Regions from separate parts of the Anaerocolumna chitinilytica genome, predicted to be linked through region 1. Evidence: a T-box and tRNA genes for the amino acid it is inferred to sense, from the RefSeq annotation. Region 1 holds a T-box; the other regions hold tRNA genes.
What was found. A T-box is a leader RNA that pairs with one kind of tRNA and senses whether it is charged. The one in region 1 lies ahead of bsdcttw_RS13270 (alanine--tRNA ligase), so its partner is inferred to be a tRNA-Ala.
Positions count from the first base shown of each region.

Region 1 (6,007 bases):
CATGTAAAGAGCAACTGATACCAGAAAGGGAAAAAGTGCTATCAGGAAGGTAATTGTTCGGTATGGCTGAAGAGTAAACAGTGTCTGGGGTAAAAAGCGAGACCACAGGACACGGCAGTAATCACTGATATAACCAATAAGTACCATATTCATAATCGTCCCAATATTAATCAGCTTAGGTTTCAGTAAAATTTCCGGGATAAAGAAAAGAATATTGGCAAGAACCATACAGGTCCCAAAGGAAATCCGGAAACGTTCCGATAACGCAAGGTTCATAAAGGAGCAGGTATCGGTGCCATAGTTTACTTCAATTAGAAAGGAAAGAAAAACGCCCATTCCTACTATACCTATCATCATCAACCCAATTCTTTTTACAACTTTCAGGTTTACCCATTTCATATCATTTCCCTCTCTTTCATTAATATAATATCACTGGTTCCTCTCTTTACATTAGTAAATAATAACCTTATAATATTAGAAAAACGCCAAAAGGAGCATTCCCATGCCTATTTCCTCCAGTGCAAGTTATACGGACACAACTAAAAGAGAAACAAAATCCCATGGCAGTGTTTTCTTTCCTGCGGCTTGTTATGAAGTTGACTTTCCGGATGTTTTGATATCCTGGCATTGGCATAGCGAACTGGAACTGATTATGGTTGAAAAAGGTAGAATTAATCTATCTGTTGGTACAAGGCAGTTCCTGCTGAAAGAGGGGAGTGGTGCGTTTGTAAACGCCGACATACTCCACATGGCCAAAGCTGCCGATGAAATACAAGGTGCATTAATTCATTCTATTGTTTTTCATCCGCGTCTGATTGGGGGAACAGAGAATAGTATTTATTGGGAAAAGTATCTAAATCCGTTGATTAATAATAACGGGTACTCTGTTCAATTATTTTCTGAAGATATTAACTGGCAGAGAGAGGTTCTTGACCGAATACAGCGAGCCTGGATTGAGATTGCAGTAGACAAACATGGATATGAATTTAGAGTGAGAAATGAACTGTCTGAAATTATACTGCAGCTATTCGACCATCAGCAGCATGAAATTATTTCAATACCACAGAAGACGCGACGAAATGAGCAGCGTATAAAGCAAATGCTAAAATACATTCAGGAGCATTATTACGAGACAATTCTTCTTGAAGGTATAGCAGAAGCTGCAGCAATCAGTAAAAGTGAGTGTCTGAGATGTTTTCGAGAAATTCTTGGTACAACACCTCTCCAGTATGTCAATCAGTATCGCCTGCTTGTAGCAGCTCAAAATCTGGCAGAGACAGATTGGCAGATTTCTGAAATAGGAGATGGGTGTGGTTTTGGAGAGATGGGATATTTTTCTGCGCAGTTCAAAAAGAAATATGGAATGACACCGACGGAATATCGAAACAGAGCAAAGTCCCGAAAGTGATTTAAGTGGGCTGTGTAAGGAGTTTTGGCACAAAGGTACAGTGGCAGCCTAAAGATATACCGGTTATATTTCGAATGTATTAGTTGAATTTTGACGGAGAAAATAATCGGGTTTATAAAAAATATTGGGATAATTCTGCTGTTCGTTTTATTGAATCAGGTGTATAAATTGCTGAATCAATAATAAAATTAAATTGACAGAGTTAGTTCAGTGTGGTAGGATTGGCTTAACTTAAAACGAAAAGGCTATGATGAGAAATAGTAAGTATTAGAAATTTCACAGAGAGAAGATGGTTGGTGCGAATCTTCATTGATCTAATAGTGAAGCAGTCTCGGAGCTGTGAACCGAATAGAAGAATCTTAGTAGGCTTCAACGGAGTTCCACCGTTATTCAGGAAACAATATCGGATTTTTCCCGTATTGATAGAGAGCAGAGAAATCTGAAATTAGGTGGTAACACGGACAAAATAGTTCGCCCTAAGTTGACAATATATATGTCAGCTTAGGGCTTTTTTGTTTTAGAAAAAATAATACGGAGGTATTCAACATGATGAAAATGACGCCAGATGAGTTAAGGAAATCATATATTGATTTTATGAAAAGAATAGGGGGTAGCCAAGTGCCATCTTCCAGTTTGCTACCGGAAAATGATCCCTCAACTTTGTTTACAGGAAGTGGAATGCAGCCTATGGTTCCGTATTTATTGGGTGAAAAACATCCAATAGGGAATGAGATAACCAATATTCAGAAGTGCTTAAGAACAGTGGATATTGATGAAGTAGGAGATATGTCGCATCTAACATTTTTTGAAATGATAGGTCGGTGGGAATTTAAAGCAAATGAAAATAACTATAAGAAAAAGCAAATCGATGCAATATGGAATTGGCAAATCAACGAATTAGGAATTGATCCTAATAGGTTATATATCAGTGCTTTTAAAGGAAGTGATGATATGAATATACAGAAAGATACGGAAGCAATTCAAATATGGTCAGAAAAATTCAAATCGGTTGGTATAGAACCTATTATAGAAGATGATCCATATAAATATGGAACATCAAGAGGTGGAAAAATATTCTTATACAATGAAAAAGAGAATTGGTGGAGCAGAGCAGGAAGTCCCTTAGATATGCCTGTCGGTGAACCGGGTGGGCCTGACAGTGAAATGTTCTATGATTTTGAACCGGACGGTGATCCACTCGAACATCCTGCTTCTGAAAGCGAAAGATTCTTAGAAATAGGTAACAATGTATTTATGTGTTACAAAAAAGAGGACACAGGTTTTGTAAAAATGAAAAATCCCAATATTGATTATGGTGGCGGATTAGAAAGAGTTGCAACGGCCCTTAATGGTGATAGGGACATTTATAATACAGCGTTCTTCCTTAATGCAAAGAAAAAACTAATAGAATTAAGCGGAACAGAATATAATGATGATTTAAAGTCGTTTAGAATCATACTTGATCATGTGAGAGCTGCTACATTTTTAATAAATGATGGTGCGGAGCCGGCTAATAGTGATGCAGGGTATATTACAAGAAGGTTATTAAGAAGGGCAATTCGTGCAGGTAAAAAAATCGGGATACAAGGAAACTTTCTAAGTGAGTTATCTGAAGTTTATATAGAGGAAGCAACAGCCTATGAAGATTTGATCAGTAATAAGAAGAAAGTTATCGAAATAATAAAGAAGGAAGAAAATCTATTCCATAAAACTTTGCAGCAAGGAGAAATTGAAATACAAAAACATCTGAAGAATAAAGGAAAAGTTACAGGTGCTGATGCTTTTTATTTTTACGAAACTTATGGTTTTCCTTTAGAGTTAACAGAAGAATTTCTGACTGAAAATGGTTATAGCATGGAGGACAAGGCTTCTTATGCTGAGGCAGCAAAGAAACATACCGATAAGAGTAGAACTGCTTCTGCAGGTAAATTTAAAGGCGGATTATCTGATCATTCAACGGAAACAACAGGACTGCACACAGTAGCTCATTTATTACTTGCTGGTTTAAGGGAAGTTTTAGGCGATCATGTTCATCAAAAAGGAAGTAATATTACTTCAGAAAGATTAAGGTATGACTTCAACCATGATGAGAAACTTACGTCAGAGCAAATAGAAAAAGTGGAAAACTATGTGAATGATGCGATTTCATCAAAAGCAGTTATCTATATTTCAGAGCTGCCTAAAACTGAAGCCAAAGAGAGTGGTGTGGAAGGAAGCTTTTGGGATAAATATCCGGATGTGGTTAAGGTGTATACAATCCAAGATAACGATGGGAAAGTTTGGAGTAGAGAAGTATGTGGAGGACCTCATGTTGAAGATACTACAAACTTAGGAAAGTTCCATATTGAAAAGGAACAATCTTCTTCTGCTGGAGTTAGAAGGATTAAAGGAGTGATTAGTAAATAACTATAATTATAATATAGGCACATTTTTTGAAAGAAGTAAAATATTTTCATAGGAAAACAAATCATATTGAATAGGAGATTTTATACAATGGCTGGTGAATTTACGGTGAATGAAACACTAAATACATTGAGAGCAATATTTGAAAAGCACAAAGAGGATAGGGTTTGTGTGATAGGTACAACATGTGCTGGAAAATCAACACTGCTTAACCAATTATCTGAGTACAATTGCGAAGATTTAGATGAAGTGCTTTGGCCAAATATACCGGAAGAAGAGAAAGAATTAATGAACCATTTGCTTAAAATGCCTTGGACAATAGAACTTGGAAATGAAATTGATCGACTTGTATATAAATTTGGGAGAGTAAAAGCAGGTTATCCTTTGTTTTCTACCGTTATTTTAGATTGTGAAGCTGTTGTATATTTGGATATTTCAGATGAATTACTTGCGGTACATTGTGAAAAAAGAGGAGTAAGTTTTGAAGATTCTAAAAATATAAAAGAAGCTATCGAAGGTGATTGGAATAATCATAAGCTAAAAAATGATAAAATCCTTTATTATTTAACTGTTACTGAGTAGGGAATTTTGACTATTAAGCTAAATAAAAAAATTGCTATATCCAATTACTAAAATTATGCTGTAGTTAAGCAAGATGATTATTTTAAAATATTTTGAAAATGGAAAATAATTTATTTTTAAATGTTTGAGCAAATGTAAAATTGTGGTATAATCTCATTATATCTGTCACAAATGGTGGAAACAGCGAAGCATTATTTATTTAATTATGTTTAGGCAGGGGAGGAGCAATTTGAATAAATACCTACAACATTTGACTGGAGGATAAGATAATAAGCAGTTTTGTATTTATTTATATTGAAACTCAAAACCTTTTATTACATCGATATACGATGAATGATATAGATGGGTTATATGAGGTTATGTCGAATCCCCAAGTTCATCAATTTACAAAAGACAAGAACCATCCTTGGGATAGACTTAAGACGGAACAATACATTCAATTCTTTATAGATAGAAATTTCGTTTCCTTGGATTGTTTTCATGGTGCTATAATTGAAAAATCAAGCAATAAACTGATTGGACTAGCTGGTCTAAATCCATATAAAGAAAACGAACCTGAGATAGAATGGAAACTTGGAGTTACATATTGGAATAAAGGATATGCAACTGAGATCGGAAAAGAAATAATATCTGAAGCATTCAAGACAACAAATATTACCGGTATTTATGGAATGGCCGAACCGGAAAATATAGCATCAAGAAGAGTTCTACAAAAAATAGGTATGAAATATCTGGGCATAAATGAATTTAGAGACCAAAAAGATGCATTTTATTATATTGGAAGATTGGGTTTATGAGGAAAAGAGTGAAAGATAAATCTTTCATTCCCCCTGATTTTGTACGCCTGCTAAAGCACGCAGATGGGAGCCAAATATGAAAAATTATACTCAAGTTTATGTGAAAAATAGCTTTGAAGCGGCAGAAATGTATTGTAAAGCATTTGGTGCAGAGATTACATTTGAAGTGAAAAATGATGATAAAACCGCTTATGCACACTGTGAATTATCTGTAAATGGTGAAGGATTTTTAGCATTAAGTGAAGCATCGAATCCTTGCGACATAAACATAGTTCACAAAATGAAATGGGAAACTATGACGTTTAATGTTTTTGAGATGGGAAGCGAAGAGGCGGTTTATAATGCCTTTAATATTTTAAGTAATGGCGGTGTTATTATCAATCCCATTCAGGAAGTTCCATGGAGCAAATGCTGTGCGACTGTTATAGATAAATATGGAGTGTGTTGGTGGATTGCAATTTGATAAAGTTAATGAGCATTATCAGAAGTTATAATTATAGCAATTGTGTATGATGACGCGCTTTTGCGTTGTGATAAATATTTAGTAAGAGGAGCGATAGCGTATGATTAAGAAAAATGCTACTAACAAAGAACGTGTAAGGAGGGCTCACGTAAAATAACCCTCCACATAAAATGGAGGATTAATATGAAAATTATAGATTTTGAGAAGAAACATGTGGAAAGTGCAAAGCTAATTGCTGCTGCGAACTACTATGAAGAGCGTGAATATGTGCCAATTCTGCCTAGTATAGACTCACTTCCCGATTTAGATTATTTTGCGAATAATGGACTTGGTGTTGCAGCCTTTGATGAAGAC
Region 1 is NZ_AP023368.1:3,045,416-3,051,422, reverse strand. Features, by position in the region: gene bsdcttw_RS13280 (YczE/YyaS/YitT family protein) at 1-399, opposite strand, end outside; gene bsdcttw_RS13275 (AraC family transcriptional regulator) at 503-1,408, shown strand; T-box leader at 1,647-1,890, shown strand; gene bsdcttw_RS13270 (alanine--tRNA ligase) at 1,955-3,814, shown strand; gene bsdcttw_RS13265 (hypothetical protein) at 3,902-4,393, shown strand; gene bsdcttw_RS13260 (GNAT family N-acetyltransferase) at 4,723-5,190, shown strand; gene bsdcttw_RS13255 (VOC family protein) at 5,267-5,653, shown strand; gene bsdcttw_RS13250 (GNAT family N-acetyltransferase) at 5,837-6,007, shown strand, end outside.

Region 2 (6,007 bases), 2.7 Mb from region 1:
ATTATTAGCTTCTCTAAGTTCTTTCAATTTCTTACGTGCTGTTTCTTTTGCCTGTTTTTCATATTCATCAAATTTTTCCTTTTGTATAACCATAACGTTCTCCTTATAAAATATTTGTGTGCTAAATATATAGTAGATTATATAATGTTTGGGAATAAAAGTATACATACATAAAAAGCTATAACTATACAGAGAAGTAGAATAATTGTACAAAAAAGCATTTAGAACATACAAAAAAAGTTATATGAGGTGATGATGTAATTTGAAGTATACAGCCGAATAATTTAAACTTTTTGTAGTAGCCTTTAAGGACGTTATGACAGAGGAAGACACCTTTAATGCCATGAAAGCCGTTTTAGGATAGTCAAAATATTTTGCATACAAAAACTAAAAATTAAAAAATGCTTCAAACCCTTGGTTTATAAGGATTTGAAGCACTAACTTAGAGAGGCGACAACCAGATTTGAACTGGTGATCAGGGTGTTGCAGACCCATGCCTTACCACTTGGCTATGTCGCCATATATTTTTTTAGTAATAAAAACTCCCCGAGTAGGGCTCGAACCTACAACCCCACGGTTAACAGCCGTGTGCTCTACCATTGAGCTATCGAGGAATACGGGATTTATTGTAATACTTTTTACTTAAAAAGTCAATACCCCATTATTGTACTTTTACGCTACACATTAAATTATCCAAATAAAAACCATTTTTAGGTCAAGCCCTCGACCTATTAGTATTAGTCAGCTGCATGCATTACTGCACTTCCACCTCTAACCTATCCACCTGGTAGTCTTCCAGGGGTCTTACTAGCTTACGCTATGGGATATCTCATCTTGAGGGGGGCTTCACGCTTAGATGCCTTCAGCGTTTATCCCTTCCCGACTTGGCTACTCGGCCGTGCACTTGGCAGTGCAACCGATACACCAGAGGTCAGTCCAACCCGGTCCTCTCGTACTAAGGTCAGCTCCTCTCAAATATCCTACGCCCGCGCCGGATAGGGACCGAACTGTCTCACGACGTTCTGAACCCAGCTCGCGTACCGCTTTAATGGGCGAACAGCCCAACCCTTGGGACCTAATACAGCCCCAGGATGCGATGAGCCGACATCGAGGTGCCAAACCACTCCGTCGATGTGAACTCTTGGGAGTGATAAGCCTGTTATCCCCAGGGTAGCTTTTATCCGTTGAGCGATGGCAATCCCACTTTATACCACCGGATCACTAAGTCCTACTTTCGTACCTGCTCCACCCGTCGGTGTCGCAGTCAAGCCCTCTTATGCCTTTGCACTCTTCGGATGGTTTCCGTCCATCCTGAGAGGACCTTTGAGCGCCTCCGATACCCTTTCGGAGGCGACCGCCCCAGTCAAACTCCCCACCTGACATTGTCCACCAGCCAGCTAATGGCTGCATGTTAGAAACCCAATACTGCAAGGGTGGTATCCCAACATCGGCTCCACGGCAACCGGAGTTACCGTTTCATAGCCTCCCACCTATCCTGTGCATGCAATACCGAATCCCAGTATCAAGCTAGAGTAAAGCTCCATGGGGTCTTTCCGTCCTGGCGCAGGTAACCAGCATCTTCACTGGTACTTCAATTTCACCGGGTGCATTGTCGAGACAGTGCCCAAATCATTACGCCTTTCGTGCGGGTCGGAACTTACCCGACAAGGAATTTCGCTACCTTAGGACCGTTATAGTTACGGCCGCCGTTTACTGGGGCTTAAGTTCAACGCTTCGGATTGCTCCTAACATCTCCCCTTAACCTTCCAGCACCGGGCAGGCGTCAGCCCATATACTTCACCTTACGGTTTTGCATAGACCTGTGTTTTTGCTAAACAGTTGCTTGGGCCAATTCTCTGCGGCCTGTATTTCTACAGGCACCCCTTCTCCCGAAGTTACGGGGTTATTTTGCCGAGTTCCTTAACAATGCTTCTCCCGTCGGCCTTAGGATTCTCTCCTCATCCACCTGTGTCGGTTTACGGTACGGGCTTATAAAAAGCAATAGCGGCTTTTCTTGGCAGTGCCTTCATCAGCTTCCCTACTTTAAATTTCGGTCCACATCACATCTTCCCATTATGGAACGGATTTTCCTGCTCCACTGGTACCTCGCTTGTACCGGGTCTTCCTCTCCCGGCTCTGACTTCGTCTCTGCGTCCCCACAGTTCTGTTTTTATAAGGTACAGGAATTTCAACCTGTTGTCCATCGACTACGTCTTTCGACCTCGCCTTAGGTCCCGACTTACCCAGAGCAGATCAGCTTTACTCTGGAAACCTTGGATATTCGGCCTGAAAGATTCTCACTTTCATCTCGCTACTCATTCCGGCATTCTCTCTTCTTATCCCTCCACGGCTCCTTACGGTACCGCTTCATCAGTCTTAAGAATGCTCCTCTACCACTGCAGTTCAACTGCAATCCACAGCTTCGGTGTCGTGTTTTAGCCCCGGACATTTTCGGCGCAGGACCTCTCGACTAGTGAGCTATTACGCACTCTTTTAATGTGTGGCTGCTTCTAAGCCAACATCCTAGTTGTTTTCGAAATCCCACATCCTTTTCCACTTAACACGCACTTTGGGACCTTAGCTGGTGGTCTGGGCTTTTTCCCTTTTGACTACCCAACTTATCTCGTGTAGTCTGACTCCTAATCATCATCTGTATGGCATTCGGAGTTTGATAATCTTCGGTAAGCTTTGACGCCCCCTAGGATATTCAGTGCTCTACCTCCATCAGACTAAATTAAGGCTAGCCCTAAAGCTATTTCGAGGAGAACCAGCTATCTCCGGGTTCGATTGGAATTTCTCCCCTACCCACACCTCATCACCACCCTTTTCAACGGATGTGTGTTCGGTCCTCCACCGCCTTTTACGGCAGCTTCAACCTGGACATGGGTAGATCACCCGGTTTCGGGTCTACATACATTGACTACGTAATCAAAGATTACACGCCCTATTCAGACTTGGTTTCCCTTCGGCTCCGAACCTTTAGTTCTTAACCTCGCCAATGAATGTAACTCGCCGGACCGTTCTACAAAAAGTACGCGGTTCCACTCGTATGGTGGTTCCACAGCTTGTAAACACAGGGTTTCAGGTTCTCTTTCACTCCCCTCCCGGGGTTCTTTTCACCTTTCCTTCACAGTACTATGCACTATCGGTCACTAAGTAGTATTTAGCCTTGGGGGGTGGTCCCCCCGACTTCCCACAAGGTTTCTCGTGTCTCGTGGTACTTCGGATCCCGCTCGCTGACTTCCGGTTTCGCATACGAGGCTTTCACTCTCTTTGGCTGGCTTTCCCAAAACCATTCTGCTACCTTTCATCTCACTTATTGCGGTCCATTACCCCAGAGGATAAATCCCCTGGTTTAGGCTCTTTCCATTTCGCTCGCCACTACTTTGGAAATCGAGTTTTCTTTCTCTTCCTCCGGGTACTTAGATGTTTCAGTTCCCCGGGTTCCCTCTATTAAGCTATGTATTCACTTAATAGTAACGGAGGTCTTCTCCGTCAGGTTTCCCCATTCAGAAATCTGCGGGTCAAAGGATATTTGCTCCTCACCGCAGCTTATCGCAGCTTATCACGTCTTTCATCGGCTCTTAGTGCCAAGGCATCCACCCTGCGCTCTTATTAGCTTGACCTATGATCTATCCGTTAGGATATAATCTCGCCTGCCTAGCGTAGCAGGTTTTGGTCTGTTTAAAATTGCTTATTTGGATGTCGTATTAATCTTATTATATATTACTATATTTTTTAGATTAACGTTTTCTAATTAAATTAGAAAAATTTATTTAATGTGTAGTTGTCAAGGTACTTTCATCATTAACCATAAGGTTCATGATGAGTGGAGATAGTGAGATTCGAACTCATGACCCCCTGCTTGCAAGGCAGGTGCTCTCCCAGCTGAGCTATACCCCCATTTTAAAACTTTTTATAATCCGGCAGCCACCTGCTCTCCCATACCGTTTCCAGTATAGTACCATCGGCCGCTTATGTCTTAACCATCGTGTTCGGGATGGGAACGGGTGTGTCCCATAAGCGCATCGCCACCGGAAATCTTTTGCTATCTTTCCAGCCAGGTCTTTTATCTTAACAAAATCTCTTATGTCTGTCAACCTGTTTCTTTTTGGAATTTTTAGTCCTCTTCAGCTATTACTTCTCTTCTGTTTCTTTTCGCTGATTTCAGACTTGCAGTTTCATCAGAAACCGCTTTGATAACTCAACAGTAAAACAACCCTTACTTACTTCCTTAGAAAGGAGGTGATCCAGCCGCACCTTCCGATACGGCTACCTTGTTACGACTTCACCCCAGTTATTGAACCTGCCTTCGGCTGCTCCCTCCTTACGGTTGGGTCACAGACTTCGGGCATTTCCAACTCCCATGGTGTGACGGGCGGTGTGTACAAGACCCGGGAACGTATTCACCGCGACATTCTGATTCGCGATTACTAGCGATTCCAGCTTCATGTAGTCGAGTTGCAGACTACAATCCGAACTGAGATGACCTTTTTGGGATTTGCTCCACTTCACAGCTTCGCTTCCCTTTGTAGTCACCATTGTAGCACGTGTGTAGCCCAGATCATAAGGGGCATGATGATTTGACGTCATCCCCGCCTTCCTCCAGGTTATCCCTGGCAGTCTCCCTAGAGTGCCCGGCCGAACCGCTGGCTACTAAGAATAAGGGTTGCGCTCGTTGCGGGACTTAACCCAACATCTCACGACACGAGCTGACGACAACCATGCACCACCTGTCTCCCCTGTCCCGAAGGAAAGGTCCCGTTACGGACCGGTCAGGGGGATGTCAAGACCTGGTAAGGTTCTTCGCGTTGCTTCGAATTAAACCACATGCTCCACCGCTTGTGCGGGTCCCCGTCAATTCCTTTGAGTTTCATTCTTGCGAACGTACTCCCCAGGTGGAATACTTAATGCGTTTGCGACGGCACCGAAGGTCTTTTGACCCCCAACACCTAGTATTCATCGTTTACGGCGTGGACTACCAGGGTATCTAATCCTGTTTGCTCCCCACGCTTTCGAGCCTCAACGTCAGTTACAGTCCAGTAAGCCGCCTTCGCCACTGGTGTTCCTCCTAATATCTACGCATTTCACCGCTACACTAGGAATTCCACTTACCTCTCCTGCACTCTAGCAACATAGTTTCAAATGCAGTCCCGGGGTTGAGCCCCGGGCTTTCACATCTGACTTACATCACCGTCTACGCTCCCTTTACACCCAGTAAATCCGGATAACGCTTGCCCCCTACGTATTACCGCGGCTGCTGGCACGTAGTTAGCCGGGGCTTCTTAGTCAGGTACCGTCATTTATTCGTCCCTGCTGATAGAGCTTTACATACCGAAATACTTCTTCACTCACGCGGCGTCGCTGCATCAGGGTTTCCCCCATTGTGCAATATTCCCCACTGCTGCCTCCCGTAGGAGTTTGGGCCGTGTCTCAGTCCCAATGTGGCCGTTCACTCTCTCAAGCCGGCTACTGATCGTTGCCTTGGTAGGCCGTTACCCCACCAACTAGCTAATCAGACGCGGGTCCATCTTACACCGATAAAATCTTTTCACACCACTCCATGCGAAGCTGTGCGCTTATGCGGTATTAGCAGCCGTTTCCGGCTGTTATCCCCCTGTGTAAGGCAGGTTACCCACGCGTTACTCACCCGTCCGCCACTAAACAAGTAAGCTTCCATCCGAAGACTTCCACTTACAAGTTCCGTTCGACTTGCATGTGTTAAGCACGCCGCCAGCGTTCATCCTGAGCCAGGATCAAACTCTCAAATTAAAGTTTAATCATTTTCAGAATTAACATTGGCTATTCAAATCTAAGATTCGAACAATTGTTATTTCCGATAGTCTGTAGCCGAAGCTACCTACTATTTTACTGTTTTTAAGGTTGTATCATTTCTGATACGGTTCTTTATGATCAATTTCCGATGCTGTCATTTCTTATAAATAAGAAGCAACATTCTCTTCTATCTCTCAATGAAATTTTAAAGAAAATTTCAGGGTTGTTTCAC
Region 2 is NZ_AP023368.1:113,268-119,274, reverse strand. Features, by position in the region: gene bsdcttw_RS00530 (helix-turn-helix transcriptional regulator) at 1-93, opposite strand, end outside; tRNA gene bsdcttw_RS00525 (tRNA-Cys) at 449-519, opposite strand; tRNA gene bsdcttw_RS00520 (tRNA-Asn) at 543-614, opposite strand; rRNA gene bsdcttw_RS00515 (23S ribosomal RNA) at 712-3,626, opposite strand; tRNA gene bsdcttw_RS00510 (tRNA-Ala) at 3,831-3,903, opposite strand; rRNA gene rrf (5S ribosomal RNA) at 3,922-4,039, opposite strand; rRNA gene bsdcttw_RS00500 (16S ribosomal RNA) at 4,239-5,772, opposite strand.
Region 2: it encodes a tRNA-Ala, which carries the amino acid that the T-box ahead of bsdcttw_RS13270 (alanine--tRNA ligase) is inferred to sense. The anticodon was not compared.

Region 3 (6,007 bases), 550 kb from region 1:
TTGTCCTGGTAAAAATATAGAATGGAATAATCGGTTCCTTTGCTTTTTTCTCAACAAAATAAAACAGGAGAAGCAGTATAAGTGTTGTTGCTGACAATGCTGAAATTATAACAGTGCGATGGGAGGTAATATTGGTATCGAAAATAAATATACTTAAGAAAACAAGGACCATCAGTGTCAGTGTGATAATTCCTGCATAATCAATGGATTGCTTTTTCTTCTCAAAATGTTCCTGCAAGGCTCCCTGGAGTAATAAAACGGCTATTAAACCAAAAGGGATATTAATAAAGAAAAGCCAGTGCCAGGAGAGAATGTCTATAAGGAAACCACCTAAAAAAGGACCAATTAGGGTGGCAATTCCCCACATCGTACTCATTCCGCCCTGTATCTTTGATCTTTCCTCCAATGGGAACTCATCTCCGATGATAGTAAAGGGAATCGTAAAAATTCCTCCCGCACCTAAGCCCTGAATAGCTCGAAAGATTATTAACATCAGCATATTCTGAGATAGACCGCATAAAAAGCTGCCTATTATAAATAAAAGGATTCCAATAGTCAGCATATTCTTACGACCATAAAGATCTGCAAATTTACCATAGATCGGTGTTGATATGGCAGAGGTTAAAAGATAAACGGAAAATACAAGGCTGATTAGCTCAAAACCATGCATTTCCTTCGTAATAGTCGGGGCGGCCATGGTTACAATGGTTCCTTCTACAGCTGCCAGAAACATTGCTAACATTAGAGAGATAACAAGATTAGTTCTTCGTAGTTTCATTCATATTTCCTTCCTTTGTTTATGTAAAGGATACCTGTCCTTTTGCAATCTTTTTTATTATACACTAGTGACTAGGCATACTGCAAGCCTGCTTATAATTTACATATTAGCTTATGGTAATATCATGTTAGAATACTAAGCATAATGGAGGATAAATAATAGGATAATTACGTAATGAGAATTCTTATAGTATTTTATTGAAACAGGAGGATAACAAAAATGGATAGCATAAGACAGATTTTGGGCGGTGTTGTGGCTGTATTATTAAGTATCGCATGGTGGAGGATAATCTATAAGGTTCTGGATTTGTTATTGAACAGAGGTAGAAGCCGGTAAATATGCCACCCATCTGTAAAGTATGCTTTTTAATATGATTTCTGATTTATCCATTCGTCTGTAATTATAGGATGATGAAGGAATTGAATTAGAAGTTTTGGGAAGCTATTTAGCCTAAACAAGTGTATGAATTTTTAAAAATAACTTGAAAATATAGTTAATTTGTGATAGTATTACTTTAGTTCGGGGCATTAGCGCAGTTGGGAGCGCACCACACTGGCAGTGTGGGGGTCAGGGGTTCAAGTCCCCTATGCTCCATCAAGAAGCAGGCAGTGAAATCAAGGGCTACAACGATTATTAGAAAATATATGGCATCCGGGAACGGGTGCTTTTTTCACAGATTGTGACTATTTTATAACTACTTGCAATAATAAAATACCGAGGCACTTTTTTATGTCCCGGTATTGTGACTAAACTTTTTTTATTAATAGATCATCCAAAGCATTGGCCGCCTTTTTATCTTGCAAGACACATAGAGAAACATTTACATCAATATGAGAATATGACAGAAAGTGATTATGTGAAATATGTACAAGAATTACTTGCGGCCGATTTATCGGAGATATTGAAGGATTTGTTTCAGCTGAAGGCTTTGTGTATAAATACAAGCCTATAAAGAGGGAAAAGAGTTTAAATAGACCATCTATCTTAGCGGTAGGTGGTATTTTTATACAATTTAATTTTACATAAACCGACAACTTTGGTATAATATATCAAAAGGAGGTAGTGCAGTGAATAAGGTTATAGCAGGAGATTATGAAGGTTATTCAGTAGTTAAAGGACCCAAGGGCTATGTTTTAGGAAAAGGGTTTACAAAGCAAGTTGCTCTGAATAAGCAAAATGTAGAATCATATGAAATTATTACAGAGGATATTCGTAAATCTGCAGCAAGCGGTATAACAAGAGGCATTGTTGGTGGGGCATTGTTAGGACCAGTGGGTTTGTTAGCAAGTATATCTGCTAAGAACAAAGGTCAATATCAAATCGCATTACAATTTCATGATGGAACTAAAGCTTTGATTGATGTTGATGATAAATGTTATAAAACTTTGGTTAAAGACCTTTTCTAAGAAATTGGCACTTACACTAGTAAGTGCCTTTATTATAAGTAAAATCATTATCTACTATAAGGGAGCATATCAAGTGACTTCCGGGAAATTTCATTACTAAATTATTTGAGAAGTCCTTTATTTATCAATGATTGACGATCAAAATAAAATTGATTTACTGCAAACTTATCATTACCATAAGTAAAATCTTTAAGATATTGAAATGTTATATCTGATATTGTATATATAGTACCAGGTTCTAATTTTGCAGGGACATTTTCAAGAACAATTTTATTATCTGTATCAAATAATATATATAGTTTATTATCAGATTCAGACATGACAACACTTGCGTCATAATTATCTAACTCATATTCGCTGACCCAGGTGTCGCAGAATTTCATGTATTGTTTGCCTATAGGTTTGTTCAAGATTTCACTATTAGAAAATCCATACTTTAACATTTTCTCTATTCTTGACTCGGCATCTTCGCCGGAATCTTCACTAGAGTCATTTGTAGGTTCGGTGACAATTTCTACATCATCACTTCCTTCGTTTTCAAAGTTATCAAGATAATCTCTTTCAGCTAATGCTTTTTCACGAGCAGAATCTGTTACGTAACCTGGATATGGCTTTGGAACGACCGTAATCTTGCATTTAAAGGTTTTCTTTCCTACTTTTGCAACTATATTAGTCGTACCGATTTTGATACCCTCTGCTCTTCCTTTTTTTGTTATACTAGCAATAGAATAATCCTCAACACTCCATTTAATCTTGCTTTTAGTACCTAATACTTTTAAATATAGATAATCCCCTTTTACTACCTTTTCCTTAGTATAGTTTAATTTTATCGTCGCTGCGTTCACGCTCTGTGCAGGTTCCGCGAGTGTTAATATAAGTGCCAAAACCATAAACAAACATATAAACTTCTTCATTATAAATATTTCCTCCTATGTAAAATAATACCTTAATTATCATACATGGAGAAGTATTTGTCAATCACCGCATAACCCATAAATGTCGATCTAAGAGGTATGAAAGAAAATTCCCTAGGTTAACGTACCGAGGGAATGTGAGAACTTTTAAAACTTCTTTTCGATATTGAAATATTAAGGTACAACAGTTTTTAGTGTCTTTCCAGTTTTGTTATCTACTATTTTAAAGGAAAATGCCATTTTCTTAGCACCTGTAAAATTCTGATAACCCATACTGTAACTTAGAAGATTTAAAAACACAGTATCAGAATCTGCATCAGAGTCCTTATTAGACTTGAATTTAGCAGCATCAACCCTCGCTATGAAAGTTGTAAAACTATCATTTCGATCTATGGAGATGTAATATGTAGGACATTCAGATAAGAATCGTTTATCAAATGCATCTTGTAAATATTCAAGTAAAGCTTTTTGTTGAGAAGGCGTCATGGTAAAAGTCAATCCATCATCAGTTACCGTACACTTTATCCCACTACCTGCTAAATAATTAATATAACCAACTCCATCAAAATAATAATAGGCATCAACTGTTACGTTTATCAGTTTTTCGGTAACTATTAATTTACAGATATATTCGTTATTGTCTAATGTGGCTGTAATAATAACGTGCCCCTTTTTTATAGCTTTAACGACACCCTTGCTATTAACCGTAGCTATTAACTTGTTACTACTTGACCATTCAGGGACTTCTAAGGTTCCAGTGAGCTTTAATGTTAGAAATTTACCAACAGACATAGTGGCATTAGTTTTGTTTAATTTAGCAGATGCAGCATTTACGGTTTGAGTTGGTTCAATCAAAGAAATAGTTAAAAGAAGAATTAATAATATTGAAAATCTTTTCATATATCCCCCAATGTAATTTTATGTAATGATTATGGGATAAATAATATTAAATGTCAATAAATAGAAGGTATATAGTCATATATGACTATACCATAAAACGATAAATCTGGGGAAATATCATGTTCACGAGAAATAGTTTTTCGTAATTATTACTCAATTATATAACACAGTCCTAACAAATGAACGTATAATAATAAAAGTATATTTTTAGAGGTTGATATAATGTACTATAATAATAACAGCAAGGACTATGATTATTATGGTCAAGTTTCTCCCAATATGCCAACATCAGATACAACAAGAACTCAACCACAATCTGATGGCATATTCACCTACCCACAAAATTTACAAAATGCACTTAATGAAATAAGTGAGGCTCTTGCAGGTGAGGCTGATGATAGATTGTTTTATGCATGGCTGTTAGGTATGACTTCTTCATTTGAAGATAGAGATATAATAATTGGAATTCGTGACGATGAAAAAGATCACTTTACTTTATTTAATCAACTGTTCTATGAACTAACTGGAATGATGTCCAGTCAGGTTCAGCGCAAACAGTTTGTTTCTCCGGAGAGTTATTGTGAAGGATTGGCTCGAGCCTTACAGGGGGAGCAGAATGCCGTAAAAAAGTATCGTAAAATCCTTTATGCTATGCAGGATCGTGTTCATATTAACATAATGACGGAAATCATTACAGATGAAATTAGACATGGAATCCTTTACAGTTATCTTTATGCTAAAAACGCTTGTAAAGATTAATAAATTAGTTTTAGATTTAATGATTAGAGTATTTTAATGGCGCTATTCCAATTAATCCGATAGCCTTTTTCATCTGCAATTTCTTCAGATAATTAATATATAATTAAAAGACCCGGAAATTACTCTAGGTCTTTTTCTTTACAACAAGTATCAAAATCTAACTACTACTAGTCTTTGCTTACTTTGAACTAATTTACATCTGGCATCTAGTAGAATCAGTTACAAATCCAATTATATATTGACATATTAACACGATAGAGATACAATAAAGAAAATTAAAATTCGATATCGAATATATTCGATATGGTTATTTAATAATACAATAGGAGAATAATTATGAACGAAATTAAACAAGAATACGTTGACCAACTTGTATCTCTTGTCCATACAGCATTAAAACACTATAAAAAGTATCAGACTGATTTGTGTGCCCTGTATCCGCAAGGTATAACCAGCACAGAACTTAGTGTAATTAAGATTGTCCATGAGAAACCTGATATTATATTAAAGGAAGTCAGCAATTCACTAGAAATACCAGGGAGTACACTAACCAGCGCAATTGACAGGCTCGAACATAAAAATCTTATTATCCGTACTGTAAGTAAAAAGAATCGGCATTCTTATGGATTGGAACTCACAGAAGAAGGTGAAAAGATTAATGCCGAACATGAAAGAGAAGAAAGACAGATATGGTATAGGATTTTATCGCTTCTTGAAAGTGAACAAGATATAGAGTCTTTGGTGAACCTATTAACTACAATAGTTAATAAATTTGACTAAGATAATGGTATGATGAGGGAGGATAGTATGAGAGTCAATATATTCTATTTTACGGGAACCGGTAATTCACTTAAGATATCAAAGGAATTGGCTTTAAGATTAAAAGATGCTGAGATTATACCAATGGCCGCAGCAATCAGGTCAGGAGTTATATCTGATAGTGAAATTATTGTACTTGTCTTTCCGGTTTATATGTTTGGGTTACCACGTATTGTTAATTATTTTATCAAAAAGTTTGCAAAGCAGATGAAGAATAAGTATATCGTAGCCATTGCAGCGAATGGTGGGACTGTTGCCGGAACGCTGGTTTTACTTGATAAAAAGCTTAAGTCAAAAGGGTTATATCTTTCAGCAGGCTTTTCAGTAAAAACTCCGTCAAACTTTATAGTTGAGTTTACTTTGGAGGAGGATGAAGTATTACATATTATTGAAGAAGCGGATCAGAAAGTTGACGAAATTGCAACCGCAAT
Region 3 is NZ_AP023368.1:3,596,327-3,602,333, reverse strand. Features, by position in the region: gene bsdcttw_RS15725 (MDR family MFS transporter) at 1-778, opposite strand, end outside; tRNA gene bsdcttw_RS15720 (tRNA-Ala) at 1,300-1,372, shown strand; gene bsdcttw_RS15715 (hypothetical protein) at 1,846-2,184, shown strand; gene bsdcttw_RS15710 (Ig-like domain-containing protein) at 2,286-3,098, opposite strand; gene bsdcttw_RS15705 (Ig-like domain-containing protein) at 3,273-3,998, opposite strand; gene bsdcttw_RS15700 (ferritin-like domain-containing protein) at 4,221-4,757, shown strand; gene bsdcttw_RS15695 (MarR family winged helix-turn-helix transcriptional regulator) at 5,094-5,537, shown strand; gene bsdcttw_RS15690 (EFR1 family ferrodoxin) at 5,565-6,007, shown strand, end outside.
Region 3: it encodes a tRNA-Ala, which carries the amino acid that the T-box ahead of bsdcttw_RS13270 (alanine--tRNA ligase) is inferred to sense. The anticodon was not compared.